Regions from separate parts of the Neobacillus sp. S1227 genome, predicted to be linked through region 2. Evidence: riboswitches for the same ligand, from Rfam matches in the RefSeq annotation. Region 2 holds a riboswitch; each other region holds the start of a gene.

Region 1 (4,216 bases), 2.7 Mb from region 2:
CTTTTGCCCAGACTTCAAGCTCTAGGGCTGATGCATGTGCAATGATGGCCTCAATATTCACAGAAGAGTTAATCGCTGTTAACCGATTTTTGGCCGCGATTGCTTTTGGAATTCTATTTTTCGCATCTTCCTCTGTAAATAACTGTTGCCGCTGTAAATTGGACCACTCGACATAATCCCGATCCACTATGGTTAATTTGCCGATGCCAGCCCGGACGAGTGCTTCAGCACTTGCAGATCCAAGTGCCCCAACTCCAATGATGAGTACATGTTTATTGAGAATTTGCTGCTGGCCGTCTTTTCCTATCGGTGAAAACAACTCTTGCCTAGAGTATCGATCATTCACCCGATACTCATTCCTTCCTTAGGGCTGCTGGCTGTCGCATATCGTTTTTTCTCAATTCGGCCTGCTTCATAACCAAGCATTCCCGCTTCAATCGCCAATTTCATCGCTTTTGCCATTTTAACCGGATCCTTTGCTGCTGAAACTGCAGTATTTAATAGCACCGCATCAGCTCCTAATTCCATTGCACAAGCAGCATCAGCAGGCGATCCTATGCCCGCATCGACAATGACAGGGACTACGGCTTGTTCAATAATAAACTGGAGGTTTACCGGATTGATAATCCCTTGACCAGAACCGATTGGCGACGCCCCTGGCATGACAGCATGGCAGCCTGCTTCTTGAAGTTTCCAGGCTAACACCACATCATCCGAGGTATAAGGGAGTACAATAAAGCCTTCCTTCACCAATTCTTCGGTGGCCTTTAACGTTTCAATCGGGTCAGGAAGTAACGTTTTATCACAGCCGATCACTTCAACTTTAATCATGTCACATAAGCCTGAAGCTTTTGCTAACTTAGCGATTCGGACAGCCTCTGCAGCTGTTTTCGCTCCTGCTGTGTTTGGCAGTAACGTATATTTATTGGTATCAAGCTGCTCTAAGAAATTCGGCTGGCTCGATTCGAAAATATTCATCCGTCTAACTGCAAATGTAAGGATTTCTGCTTCAGACACTTCGACCGCTTGCTTTTGGATGTCGAAGCTTGGATACTTCCCCGTTCCTAGCAACAAACGAGAGTGAAAGGATAATGGACCAATTTTTAACATATCAACCGCCTCCTACAAAATGAACTATTTCAATTCGGTCTTTATCTGCTAATCTAGTACTTTGGTGTTCTAACTTGGATAATATTTCACCATTCACTTCTACTACCACTACCTTATCGTGGATTTTATAATGCTTGAGAACATCTGAGACAAATATGTTATTGTCTGGTATTTGGGTCAACTTGCCATTTAAGGTAACCTTCATGTTCTTACCTCCTGCCCCGAATAATTTTTCAATACTTTGATATAAGCTTTTACGGCTAGAATGGGATCACTCGCTTCTAACACACCAGACATGACAGCAATCCCGTTTGCCCCCGCTTTGATTACCTGCCCTGTATTCTCTGGTGTTATTCCGCCAATGGCAATCACCGGAATATCCATTTGGGTAAGCCTAGTCAATTCCCGAAGCCCTTTTGAGGGCTTGTCCGGTTTTGATTGGGAGGGAAAAACATGCCCGTATAAAAGGTAGTCAGCACCCTTCTCCTTTGCCTGTTGTCCTTCCTCGTAGGAGTGAATGGAAGTCCCGACCCGTAGTTGAGGAAAATGTTCTTTTACACATGAAGTGTCCAAACTATGATAGGCTAATTGAACCCCAAGGGCCTTTGCCACGATTGCAACATCTACCCGATCGTTAATCACGATTTTTGCAGGTGGGACGTTTACATTTGTTAAAAGTTCGACTGCTTGAAAAAGTTCCTTTGCTGATTTTTGTTTTTCACGCAAGTGCAGTGCAGTTACAAATGGATGAATATTCTTAGCTATTTCAGCCAACTGGTCAATCGGCATATTGCCATTGGATATAAGATGCAGCTCTTTTTCTTTTAGACTAGTAAAAATACAAGCCCCCCTTTGATTCGATTTCTCTGGTCTATGGAAGCGCAAAACAGGCACAACAAAAAGCCACTTCCTTTTGTAAGAAAGTGGCCGAAATTTAGAAATGAAAATTTTGCTCTCCAAAAATCCCGTTGTCCACTTCCCTACGCTGGTATTAACCAGATCAGGTTCATAGAGTCCCGAAGTCACACTTCAATCTCAGCCTTTTAAAAAGGCACCTCTAGCAGATTTGATTCATATTCATTTGAACATATACCTTTTATGGGTTTATGTTAACACATTAATCAGAAAAGTCAAACATTTCAAACTGAATATTTGCCCGTCCTTTTAATCAAATTATTTTGAAATATTTTATATATATACCTATTTTGAGATATGAGAACCATCCCCATTCATCAAATTTTTATGCTATAATCAGCTTAATATAGTGGAAAGCAGGCTTTGTATGGATAAAAAAGTTGGCCAATTTCTAATTGAGAATGAACTAAAGTTTCTAAATTTTTGGGAAGAGGAAATTATTATACATCACCACAAGGATAATCCGGGACTAATTTTAAAGAATGGGTATTTAATGTACCATCTCATAATAAATTCTATTTTAAATGGATTCTCAGATGAAGATGTTAAATCCTTAGCTCACAAAGTAGCCTTGGAACGCGTCGAGGCTAATATCAATATTGGGGAATTTGTTTATAATGTCAATCTGGGCAGGAGTATTATTATTAAATACTTAAACCTTTCCGAACTCACCCAAGAATATCTGAAGTCTACTATTGACTTGGTCAATAAACAGTTTGATTTATTCAGTTATTATGCTGTTTCTAAGTACACCGAGATCAAAGATAAGAAACTACAAGAACAAAATTTATTTATTTCTCAAACACATAAGGACAGGTTGGCGATTCTTGGACAAATGTCTTCGAGCTTTGTTCATGAATTTCGCAATCCGCTAACTTCCGTTATGGGCTTTATAAAACTATTAAAACACGAGCATCCTAATCTACCTTATTTAGATGTCGTCAGCCAAGAATTAGAGCAGCTTAAGTTCAGAATTACTCAGTTCCTTCATACTTCCAAACTGAACATGCTGGCAGAAAGCCAGAATGAAGATATAACCATCCATTTATTAATAGAAGAAGTGCTTGATTTCCTCTATCCAAGCATCGTCGACGGTAATGTCCATATTAGTACAAATATCGATGCCGATATTTGTGTTACTGGCGATAGAAATGAGTTAAAACAAGTTTTTCTAAACCTGTTAATAAATGCCGTTGACGCAGTGTGTGAAGAAGAACATCTGCGAAAAATTGATATCCAAACAAATATAGATAATCAGCAAATCAAGATTCGTATTTCGAATAATGGCCCTACTATTGATCCTGAAACAGTACACTTAATTTTCGAGCCCTTCTTCACTACGAAGAAACTAGGTACCGGTATCGGCTTATTCGTATGTAAGAATATTGTTGAAAAACATCACGGTGAAATAGAATGTAAATCAGGTAATCATTATACTACCTTTCAACTTACATTACCTATTAAAAAGAATTAGAATTCATGCGCACCGCAAATGCGGTGTTTTTTGTTGTAAAAAAGAAAACGTTTAAAACAAGTCATTGGACTCATTTAGCCTTTCTATTCGACCGAACCTTCAATGATTCGCCTGTTCGGGCTTATAGAACCTTCCTATGATACGGAACTTTTAGGATTCATCGGTTCGGGCTCATATACCCTTTCTATCCTACCAAACTTTTTTAGGATTCTTCGGTTCGGGCTCATATACCCTTTCTATGCTACCGAACTTTTTTAGGATTCTTCGGTTCGGGCTCATATACCCTTTCTATGCTACCGAACTTTTTTAGGATTCTTCGGTTCGGGCTCATATACCCTTTCTATGCTACCGAACTTTTTATGGTTTCATCGGTTCGGGCACATATAGCCTTTCTATGCTACCGAACTTTTTATGGTTTCATCGGTTCGGGCTCATATAGCCTTTCTATGATACCGAACTTTTTTAGGATTCTTCGGTTCGGGCTCATATACCCTTTCTATGCTACCGAACTTTTTTAGGATTCTTCGGTTCGGGCTCATATACCCTTTCTATGCTACCGAACTTTTTATGGTTTCATCGGTTCGGGCTCATATAGCCTTTCTATCCTACCAAACTTTTTAAGGATTCATCGGTTTTGGGGCATATAGCTTTTCTATACTACCGAACTTTTCAATGATTCGCTAGTTCGGGGTCATATAACCTTTCTATGCTACCAAA
Region 2 (4,216 bases):
CTGCTCCTCTTGCCAATTTCTTTGCCTGCCTCCAAAAGCAATTTCCTCAAATACTGTATCTGTAATAAATTGAAGCTCTGGATTTTGAAAAACAAAACCTGATTTTTCATATAATTCTCTATCCGCCCATTTTTTAAGTTCCGTATTTTGAAAATGAATTGTCCCATTCTTTATTGGCTCTAAACGGATCAGACTTTTTAAGAAAGTGCTTTTTCCACTTCCATTTGCTCCAACGATGGAAACCCATTCACCTTTATGGATGGTTATATTAATGTCCTTCACTATCGTTTTCTTTCCATAGCCAATATCCACATTTTCTGTACGAATCAAAGTATCCTCATTCACTCTTACTAGAGGTTCGGTTTTAAGCCTTTTTGACAGTTTGATAGATAAAGGATGTGAGGCATCTTCCACAACATCTATCCACTTGTATGGGAATAGTTTAGGGCGCCAAATACCAGATTCCACCATTTCACGGTTATAATGAAGCAGAATCTCTTCTGGCTTTCCATCCGCCATAATGCTTCCGCTCTCATTTATCATAATGACCCGATCCATCCATTCGATGCAGCCGTCTAGAACATGTTCGACAAATACCATCGTTTGGTTAGTCTTTTGTGATATTTGTTTCAATAAATCAAATATCTCCATCCTGCCAGCTGGGTCTAGTTGGGCTGTTGGTTCATCAAAAAACAATACTTCGGGTTCTAATGCTAATAAACAGGCTAATGCCAATCGTTGTTTCATACCCCCAGATAGTGTTTCAATCGGTGTTCTCCGGTCAACCTCTAATCCTACTATTTCCATTAAATCTGAAATGATGGTGTCCATTTCGTTTCGAGGAATCGAGCGATTTTCGAGGCTAAAAGCAATTTCTTCATCGACACGAAGCATACAAAATTGAGAGTCAGGCTCTTGAAACATAACACCGGCATTTCTCCTCTGGTAAACATCACCACTTAAATCCGCCTCAACATGCTCAGGAATGATACCTGCAAGAGCGGAAATCAAAGTAGATTTCCCACTCCCGCTTGGTCCGAGTATTAATACTTTTTCTCCTTTATTGATGGATAAAGTAATATTACGAAGGACCTGTTCAGAACGATGATAGAAACGAACAGAAAGATTTCTACATCCCAGAAATATTTCCATGAATGTCATCCTTTTTTCTTTTTTCTTTCATCAATTCATATTGTTCTAAAACACCTGTTTTAGCTAGTGCATCCACCACTACTTTCGCTAACAAGCCTCCAAGAATGATTCCGCTTATTACATGAATTCCTAACGTCGTAAAAAATACTCCTTTGGTGTAAAATCCAAAACCATTAGCCAATACGTTATACACCATTCCCATAATCGCAGCTAGAGCACCAGATAGCATTAACGTAATGAGGTTGTAGCGCTTATATCTAAATATAGCAAAAGCAATTTCGGATCCAATCCCTTGAAAAACTCCTACTAACAATGCCGAAAGACCAAAATGACTTCCTGTTAATAATTCAACAGCTGCTGCCGCAACCTCTGCGATAAAAGCAGCGCCTGGTTTACGAATAATATACGCGACTATTGGACTAGCAATCACCCAAATCCCAAACATAAAACCTGCGCCGATAGGTCCCACTATAGCAGAAATCGGAATCCAAAGAGTTGACCATCCTAAATAAATGACTCCACAAGCAACAGAAAGAATGACGGTAAGCACTACCTCCTTCATCTTCCAATTCATCTTTTCAGCGCCTCCATTTGTACTGGCCATTCCTCAAGTTTATAGGCCATATCCCAAAACATATATTCAAGCTGACAACTAATTAAGAAATGTTCTTTCATCTTTGCTTTTTCTTTTTCTGTTGCTTCCATTGCCCATTCATCTATCCGGGCACAAAATTTGGTTGTTATTGAATCTGTCCGATTACCATAAAAATGAATCCATTCATAAAATGGATGAGATTGGTCGGGATTAACCTCATTTAACAATCTCTTTCCAATTTCCCAATATGTCCATGGACATGGCAGTAAAACAGCCAAAATTTCCCCTAATGTTCCTTCATGAGCAATGGTAAGCATATGACGTATGTAATGAAGCGCAGATGGTGAGAGTGGAAACCCTTGGAGTTCCTCATATGGAACACCCGCTACTTGACAAAAGTTATTATGTGGATGGGTTTCGCTGTTTAATATAAATGATATTTGCTTATTAAACATCTCCATATCCTCTCGGCTCTCACATTTTGCAATGGCAATTCCATAGATTCTAATAAAGGAATTCAAATATTCAAAATCCTGTTTAACATAATGAATAAGCTGTTCTTTTCTTAAATCACCACTCGCAATTCCTCGTACAAAAGGATGTTCAAAAATTGCATCGAAGATCGGACCTGCTTCCTTCCTTAATTCTGCTGAAAAACTCATTAAAATTCCCCCTTATTAGTGATAATGGGAAGACTTTAAATGGAGCGATTGTCTGCTTATAAAAACGAAAAACCGCTCCAAAAATGGAGCGGCAGAATATTTGTAAATATACCCATGCACGGACTCCACTTTCCTACGCTAGTATGAACTAGATCAGGTTCAAAGGGTCCAGAATTACTTCTGTCTCAGCCAAAAAAGGCTCCCCTAGTGGTCTTCCTATTAAGTTATTATTCACTTTACACACGCTTTTTAAAAAAGTCAATGAAATTTATCATTTATTATCTTATTTTTTCAAAGATATTCCATTCGCCCAATAAGAGCAAACCATCATCTATTCATTTGCTCAGGGGTAAGGAGTTTGTGACCTCAATAGCGGACAAGTATTTGGCCATATAAATTAGTAGGTAATGGCGCACTTGCATACCCCTTCTGTTATAATGCATTCAGCTTCTGAGAATTACACTTTACGTTTTTCCTTTTTGAACACCAAATAGGAATAAATCATGACCAGGGCAATTCCCACCAGTAATGCCCCGAGGAAAATGTACATTCCCATCGGACCTATAAAGATGGCCGAGAATGGTACTAGACCTGTGATGACAAAAACATATCCTCCAAACCGGTGTGTTTTTTTCCAGACATATTCAGATGCCAGCGTCCACGGGGTGCGAATGCCAAAGAAATAGTTATGCCGAATTTGGGTCATGAAATTTCCAAGAACAATGAGGAGAATACCTATTAGCACTGGTACCACTTTTTGAAAAGGCACATCGTATCCCAGTCCACTAAACAGCCCCAGTAAATTCGTGATGGCGAGAAATAAGATAACCACAAAGTTGATGATGGAATATGCGCCGTTATGCTTTTTATAAGCGTCCCTTTTCGGGTCTATGGACGGCAGAAAATTTAAAAACAGAAACAGCACTAGGGGTAGTGCACTCATGGTAAGCTGCTCTATTCTTGAACCATACCGGTCTGGATCCCCACTTGGCCCCCAATGAACCGGAATCTTATTTGGCATATGCGGAAAAGCAATAAGATTCACCACTAACGGAACGAAGGAAATAATTAGTGCAATATAAAATAGTTTATTTCTTTTCATGAACCCCATCTCCCTTTTTGTCTAATAACCATTTGATTACATCCTGCAATACAGTTGAGTTTAAGGAGTAAATAATAAACTGCCCTTTTTTCTCATCCACCACCAATCCTGCCGACTTCAGGATTTTTAAATGATTGCTAATCGATGGTTTGCTCATATCAAATTGCTCAGCTATATCCCCTGCTGTTAAATCCTGATCCTTTAACAAATCAAGTATCTTTCTTCGAGTTGGGTCGGCCAAAGCCTTAAAAACCTCATTCATAATATTCCCTTCTTCATTATTTAGTTAATTATCTAAATATATAATAACATATTTTTCTATTCCCAAAAAGGGGTTATAAAACCATTTTTTATTTCAACAAAATTTCGGGCTTTTGACGACAGAGAAATAAATAGTTTAATAAAAAACGAGGCACCAGAACCGTCCCCAAGCCCTCTCGCTGCTCACACTTGAGCTTTCTATAAAATTTAAGAATTCTTTCCTATTTCACATCATAGGTATAACGTGGTATGCAACTTTTGGGAATTGGGACTTATGTGACAAAGTGGCTGGTTTCTAAGGAAAGGTGATGTGAGTTGAATATTTTAGAGGTCCAGAATTTAAAGAAATCGTTCGGTTCCATTCATGCTGTAAAAGATATTAGTTTTTCTGTAAAAGAGGGAGAGATTTTTACCATCATCGGACCTAATGGGGCAGGGAAAACG
Region 3 (4,216 bases), 1.9 Mb from region 2:
GAGTAATGTTGCGATAGGTGTCAGTCACCCCAAAAAGACAAACTCCATTATGTCGTTCATTAAAAAACCTCGTCTGATTGACGAGGTTTTTCATGGATTATTCAGTTCAAGAGCCTGAACAAGTATTAGATAAATCCAGCAAGTTTTTTTGCATAAAGCATATTGGTTTTGAGTATTTCGTAATATAGGTCTGGGTAGCCGGCGACAAGGGCGATTTCGTGGGAGGGGTTGCGGTATTGGACATCGAGTATCCATATTTCCTCATTTTCATCAACCTTTACCGTTACACTGGCATTGGCAAAATGGACTCCATTGCTTTCAATTGCTTTGACGGCTGCAATCGATTTATCCGAAATTTCCTTGATCATCATGGCCGTATTCACCTCGTCAAGATCCCAAACTTCTTTTAAAGTCTCCTTTCCCAATTCCACAAAAGGATAGATGGTGCTTAGTACTGTCCCGGGTTTTCCTTGTCTTGCAAACATGTTCATGACCTGCCACTTACCCTCCGGATTTTTGATGACAATCACACTAAAATCGATAGTCCGGTCATGTGTGGTTAGCAGCTCAATTGATTGCTGGATCATCCACTCCCCTTCCTGAAAATAGGAACGAAATAATTGATAGGCTTGTTTTTGGTAGGTATATTTAACTCTCTCAGATGTCCTTTTAAGGGGATTCGTAATCACTATATAATCATTATCTATGGAGATTTTATATATGGTGGAATCTTTCGAGGTACTAATCGACTTGACAATCACTTTAGGGTGTTTTTCTAAAAAAAGATAAAGTTCTTCAGGAGATTCGTAGAGAATCGACTCTGGCAGGTAATCTCTCACTACATAAGATGATTCCAAAATTTGATGGATTGTCCATTTTGTTAAGTTGAAATCATTAAAAACCGTGTCCCCGATAACATCTTGAAAATGTTTGATCCATTTTGAACTTGCCTTTCTTGTTAGGACAAATAGTGAGGAAGGATAGGGGAAAACACCTTTTTCCCACTTTTTGTAATTCGGGTTGTAGACATAACCCTTAATCGTTTCGTTCTCTTTATTTACACCTTCAATGGAAAAAACCAGAATGGCCCCCTTAATATCACTATAATATAATAAATAATCCAAAAGATCATCGAGTTTATTTTTTAAAGAATCATGGTGGTACCCTGCCAATAAACCGATAAAGGGTCCAAAGTGGATTTCGTTTCCTTTTAATAGAATTTCATAATGACAGTCAAGAGGAATATTTAATTGCTCAAGAATATCTGAAGAAAGACTTACCTCGTTTTCCTCTAGGTCAAGTGATGTATGAACAGAAGCTTGAACAGTTTGGCTGCCGAAGCTTACTAATCTTTCAGCTGGTTTAGTCAGCCCGATGAATTTTGCTACTTTTGGATGCAGACTTAAGTGGCCTACTTGTCCACTATCACGCCGTATTCGAAAAAAACTTTCCAATTATTTCCCCTCCTAGCATAAATGTGGTTAAGTTATTGTATGTTCGTTTTATTAATATTGTTTTTATTAAAGGGAAAATTGGGAGCTAAGTGGCCAATTTGGTTGTTAGCCTTTAAATTTTTTTGGGTTTGGAAAAACAGTATTATAGATAGTTTATTTTATTAAAATAATAAATAAATTTTGCATTTAAACCCAATTCGGATGGATAATGGAATTTGTAAATAAACGGGGAAATTAATTATATTTTCTATTATTCCTCGGGAAAGCGCAGGATAAGACATTTTTCAGGCTTTTTTTGTCGGTTGATGGCGCTCCGAAGCCGAAAAAGCTCGACAATGAAAAAACAAAGGAGAATTCAATTATGAATAAAAAGGTTATTGTGTACACCACGGACGACTGCATTGAATGCACTATGGTAAAAAAGGTACTTACAGAAGAAGGAATCCTATTTGAGACAAGGAACATTGCTAAGAATTCCGAGTATCAAAAAGAAGTGGAGAAATACGGTTTTCTCGGTGTTCCTGTAACGGTTGTCGATAACAGAGCCGTTAAGGGTTTTACAAATGAACTTAAAGAATTGATGGAGCTTGCGAAAGGGAGCTAATAATTTCATGTCTCGCTCTCTAGCATCAAAAACATTTTTCTTTACAAAACAGTGTTTAAGGTTTATTCTGATGTTAATTTCATAACCAGTGTAACTACTAGGGGTGCCCTGTAAGCGGGCTGAGAGAAAACGGCTAGTTTTTAACCCTTCGGACCTGATCTGGATAATACCAGCGTAGGCAAGTAGACCATGTTTAATTTTTACGGTTTCTTACTTAACTTAACCAGGTCCTTTATGAGGGTCTGGTTTTTTGTTTTATAAAAGGAGGAGAAGGATTTGCTTAAAAACAACTTGTTTGAAACATTGCAAAAAGTAAGAGAAGTAAAACCGCTTGTACATAATATTACGAATGTAGTAGTAACCAATTTTACTGCGAATGGACTTTTGGCTCTTGGGGCATCACCGGTAATGGCCAATGCTGCTGAGGAAGCAGCAGATATGGCACGGATCGCTAATTCGCTAGTTTTAAATATTGGTACGTTAAATCCGAAAACGGTAGATTCGATGATTTTGGCAGGGAAGGCAGCCAATGAACAAGGCGTTCCGGTTATTTTTGACCCGGTGGGTGCAGGGGCAACCCCGTATCGGACGGAAACAGCGCAAAGAATCATGAGGGAATTAAAGATATCCATTATTCGCGGGAATGCCGCTGAAATTGCCAATGTCGTTGGCGAGAAATGGGAAATCAAAGGTGTTGATGCGGGGACCACAAATGGTAATATTACCGCTCTAGCCATGTCTGCTGCAGAAAAATTAAACTGCATCGTCGTCATCACAGGGAAGGAAGATGTCATTACGAATGGCAGGTCTACTTACGTTGTGGATAATGGGCATCCATTGTTAACAAAAGTGACAGGGACTGGCTGCTTGTTAACTTCAGTCATTGGTGCGTTTACCGGGGTGGAAAAAAATTTAATGCAGGCATCTGTTGCTGCAGTCTCGATATACGGAATAGCCGCAGAAAAGGCAGCGGAACTAACGGTGCAATCAGGCCCAGGAAGCTTCCAAATCGAATTTTTGAACCAGCTTTCGAAGGTTGCTTCAGATGACATCAATCTCTATGCTTCCATAAAAAAATTAGCTGGAGGAGAGTAATAATGAAAAAGGCGTTAACAATTGCAGGTTCCGATTCTGGCGGCGGAGCAGGAATTCAGGCCGATCTAAAAACGTTTCAGGAGTTAGAGGTTTTTGGAATGTCTACAATAACGGCTGTTACTGCACAAAATACATTAGGCGTCCATGGAGTTTATCCGATGTCAGCCGAAGCGGTTATCGAACAGATGAAAGCCATTGGTGAAGACATGGGAACTGATGCGGTGAAAACGGGCATGTTATTTAATGCGGAAATTATCGAAGCTGTATCTGTTAACCTTACAAAATATCATTGGGATAATGTTGTTGTCGATCCTGTAATGATCGCAAAAGGCGGCGCTTCCTTGCTGCAAACGGAAGCAATCTCCGCCATGAAAAAGTTTTTATTACCGCTTGCCAAAGTGGTTACCCCGAACATACCTGAGGCAGAGGTTCTATCCGGGATGTCTATACGTTCAGCGGAAGATAAGCGGGAAGCAGCAAAAAAATTACATGCCTTAGGCGTACAAAACATTGTTCTGAAAGGCGGCCATGATGAAAACCCTTCAGAATCAACAGATCTCCTATTCGATGGAAAAGAATTCTTTACCTTTACAAGTAAGCGAATTCCGACTAAGAACACACACGGCACTGGCTGCACTTTTTCAGCAGCTATTACCGCTGAACTGGCTAAGGGAGCAGATGTATATCAAGCGGTCATCAAGGCGAAGGATTTTATTCAGGCTGCAATTGAAGATGGAATTGTGATTGGGCAGGGACATGGGCCGACAAATCATGGTGCATACCGGAAAAGAATCATGGAGATGGTTCAATCATGATAAACTTACGCGAAGCCTTGAAAGTATATTTTATTATGGGAACAGCTAACTGCAGGAAGGATCCGGTTGAGGTATTGAAAGAAGCCATCGCTGGAGGAATTACGCTTTATCAATTTCGGGAAAAAGGCGAAGAGGCATTAATCGGAAAAGATAAATATGCTCTTGCGAAAAAACTGCAAAGCCTATGCAAAGAACACAGAATTCCGTTTATCGTTAATGATGATATTGAACTGGCAATCGCACTTGAC

The links. A riboswitch is a leader RNA that binds a small molecule or an ion and turns the genes downstream of it on or off. The one in region 2 is predicted to bind thiamine pyrophosphate.
Region 1: linked by a shared signal. The riboswitch ahead of tenI (thiazole tautomerase TenI) and the one ahead of tenA (thiaminase II) in region 2 are both predicted to bind thiamine pyrophosphate.
Region 3: linked by a shared signal. The riboswitch ahead of thiM (hydroxyethylthiazole kinase) and the one ahead of tenA (thiaminase II) in region 2 are both predicted to bind thiamine pyrophosphate.

The regions. Positions count from the first base shown of each region.
Region 1 covers NZ_AP038276.1:3,645,271-3,649,486, forward strand. The annotation lists gene ACZ5AE_RS18160 (thiazole biosynthesis adenylyltransferase ThiF) at 1-346, opposite strand, end outside; gene ACZ5AE_RS18165 (thiazole synthase) at 343-1,110, opposite strand; gene thiS (sulfur carrier protein ThiS) at 1,112-1,315, opposite strand; gene tenI (thiazole tautomerase TenI) at 1,312-1,995, opposite strand; TPP riboswitch at 2,071-2,179, opposite strand; gene ACZ5AE_RS18180 (histidine kinase N-terminal domain-containing protein) at 2,393-3,499, shown strand.
Region 2 covers NZ_AP038276.1:577,296-581,511, reverse strand. The annotation lists gene ACZ5AE_RS02895 (ABC transporter ATP-binding protein) at 1-1,152, opposite strand, end outside; gene ACZ5AE_RS02890 (ECF transporter S component) at 1,130-1,726, opposite strand; gene tenA (thiaminase II) at 1,723-2,409, opposite strand; TPP riboswitch at 2,523-2,625, opposite strand; gene ACZ5AE_RS02880 (SdpI family protein) at 2,867-3,511, opposite strand; gene ACZ5AE_RS02875 (autorepressor SdpR family transcription factor) at 3,498-3,773, opposite strand; gene ACZ5AE_RS02870 (ABC transporter ATP-binding protein) at 4,088-4,216, shown strand, end outside.
Region 3 covers NZ_AP038276.1:2,455,909-2,460,124, forward strand. The annotation lists gene ACZ5AE_RS12470 (agmatinase family protein) at 1-17, shown strand, start outside; gene ACZ5AE_RS12475 (YheC/YheD family protein) at 126-1,454, opposite strand; gene ACZ5AE_RS12480 (glutaredoxin family protein) at 1,816-2,058, shown strand; TPP riboswitch at 2,148-2,256, shown strand; gene thiM (hydroxyethylthiazole kinase) at 2,335-3,153, shown strand; gene thiD (bifunctional hydroxymethylpyrimidine kinase/phosphomethylpyrimidine kinase) at 3,156-3,968, shown strand; gene thiE (thiamine phosphate synthase) at 3,965-4,216, shown strand, end outside.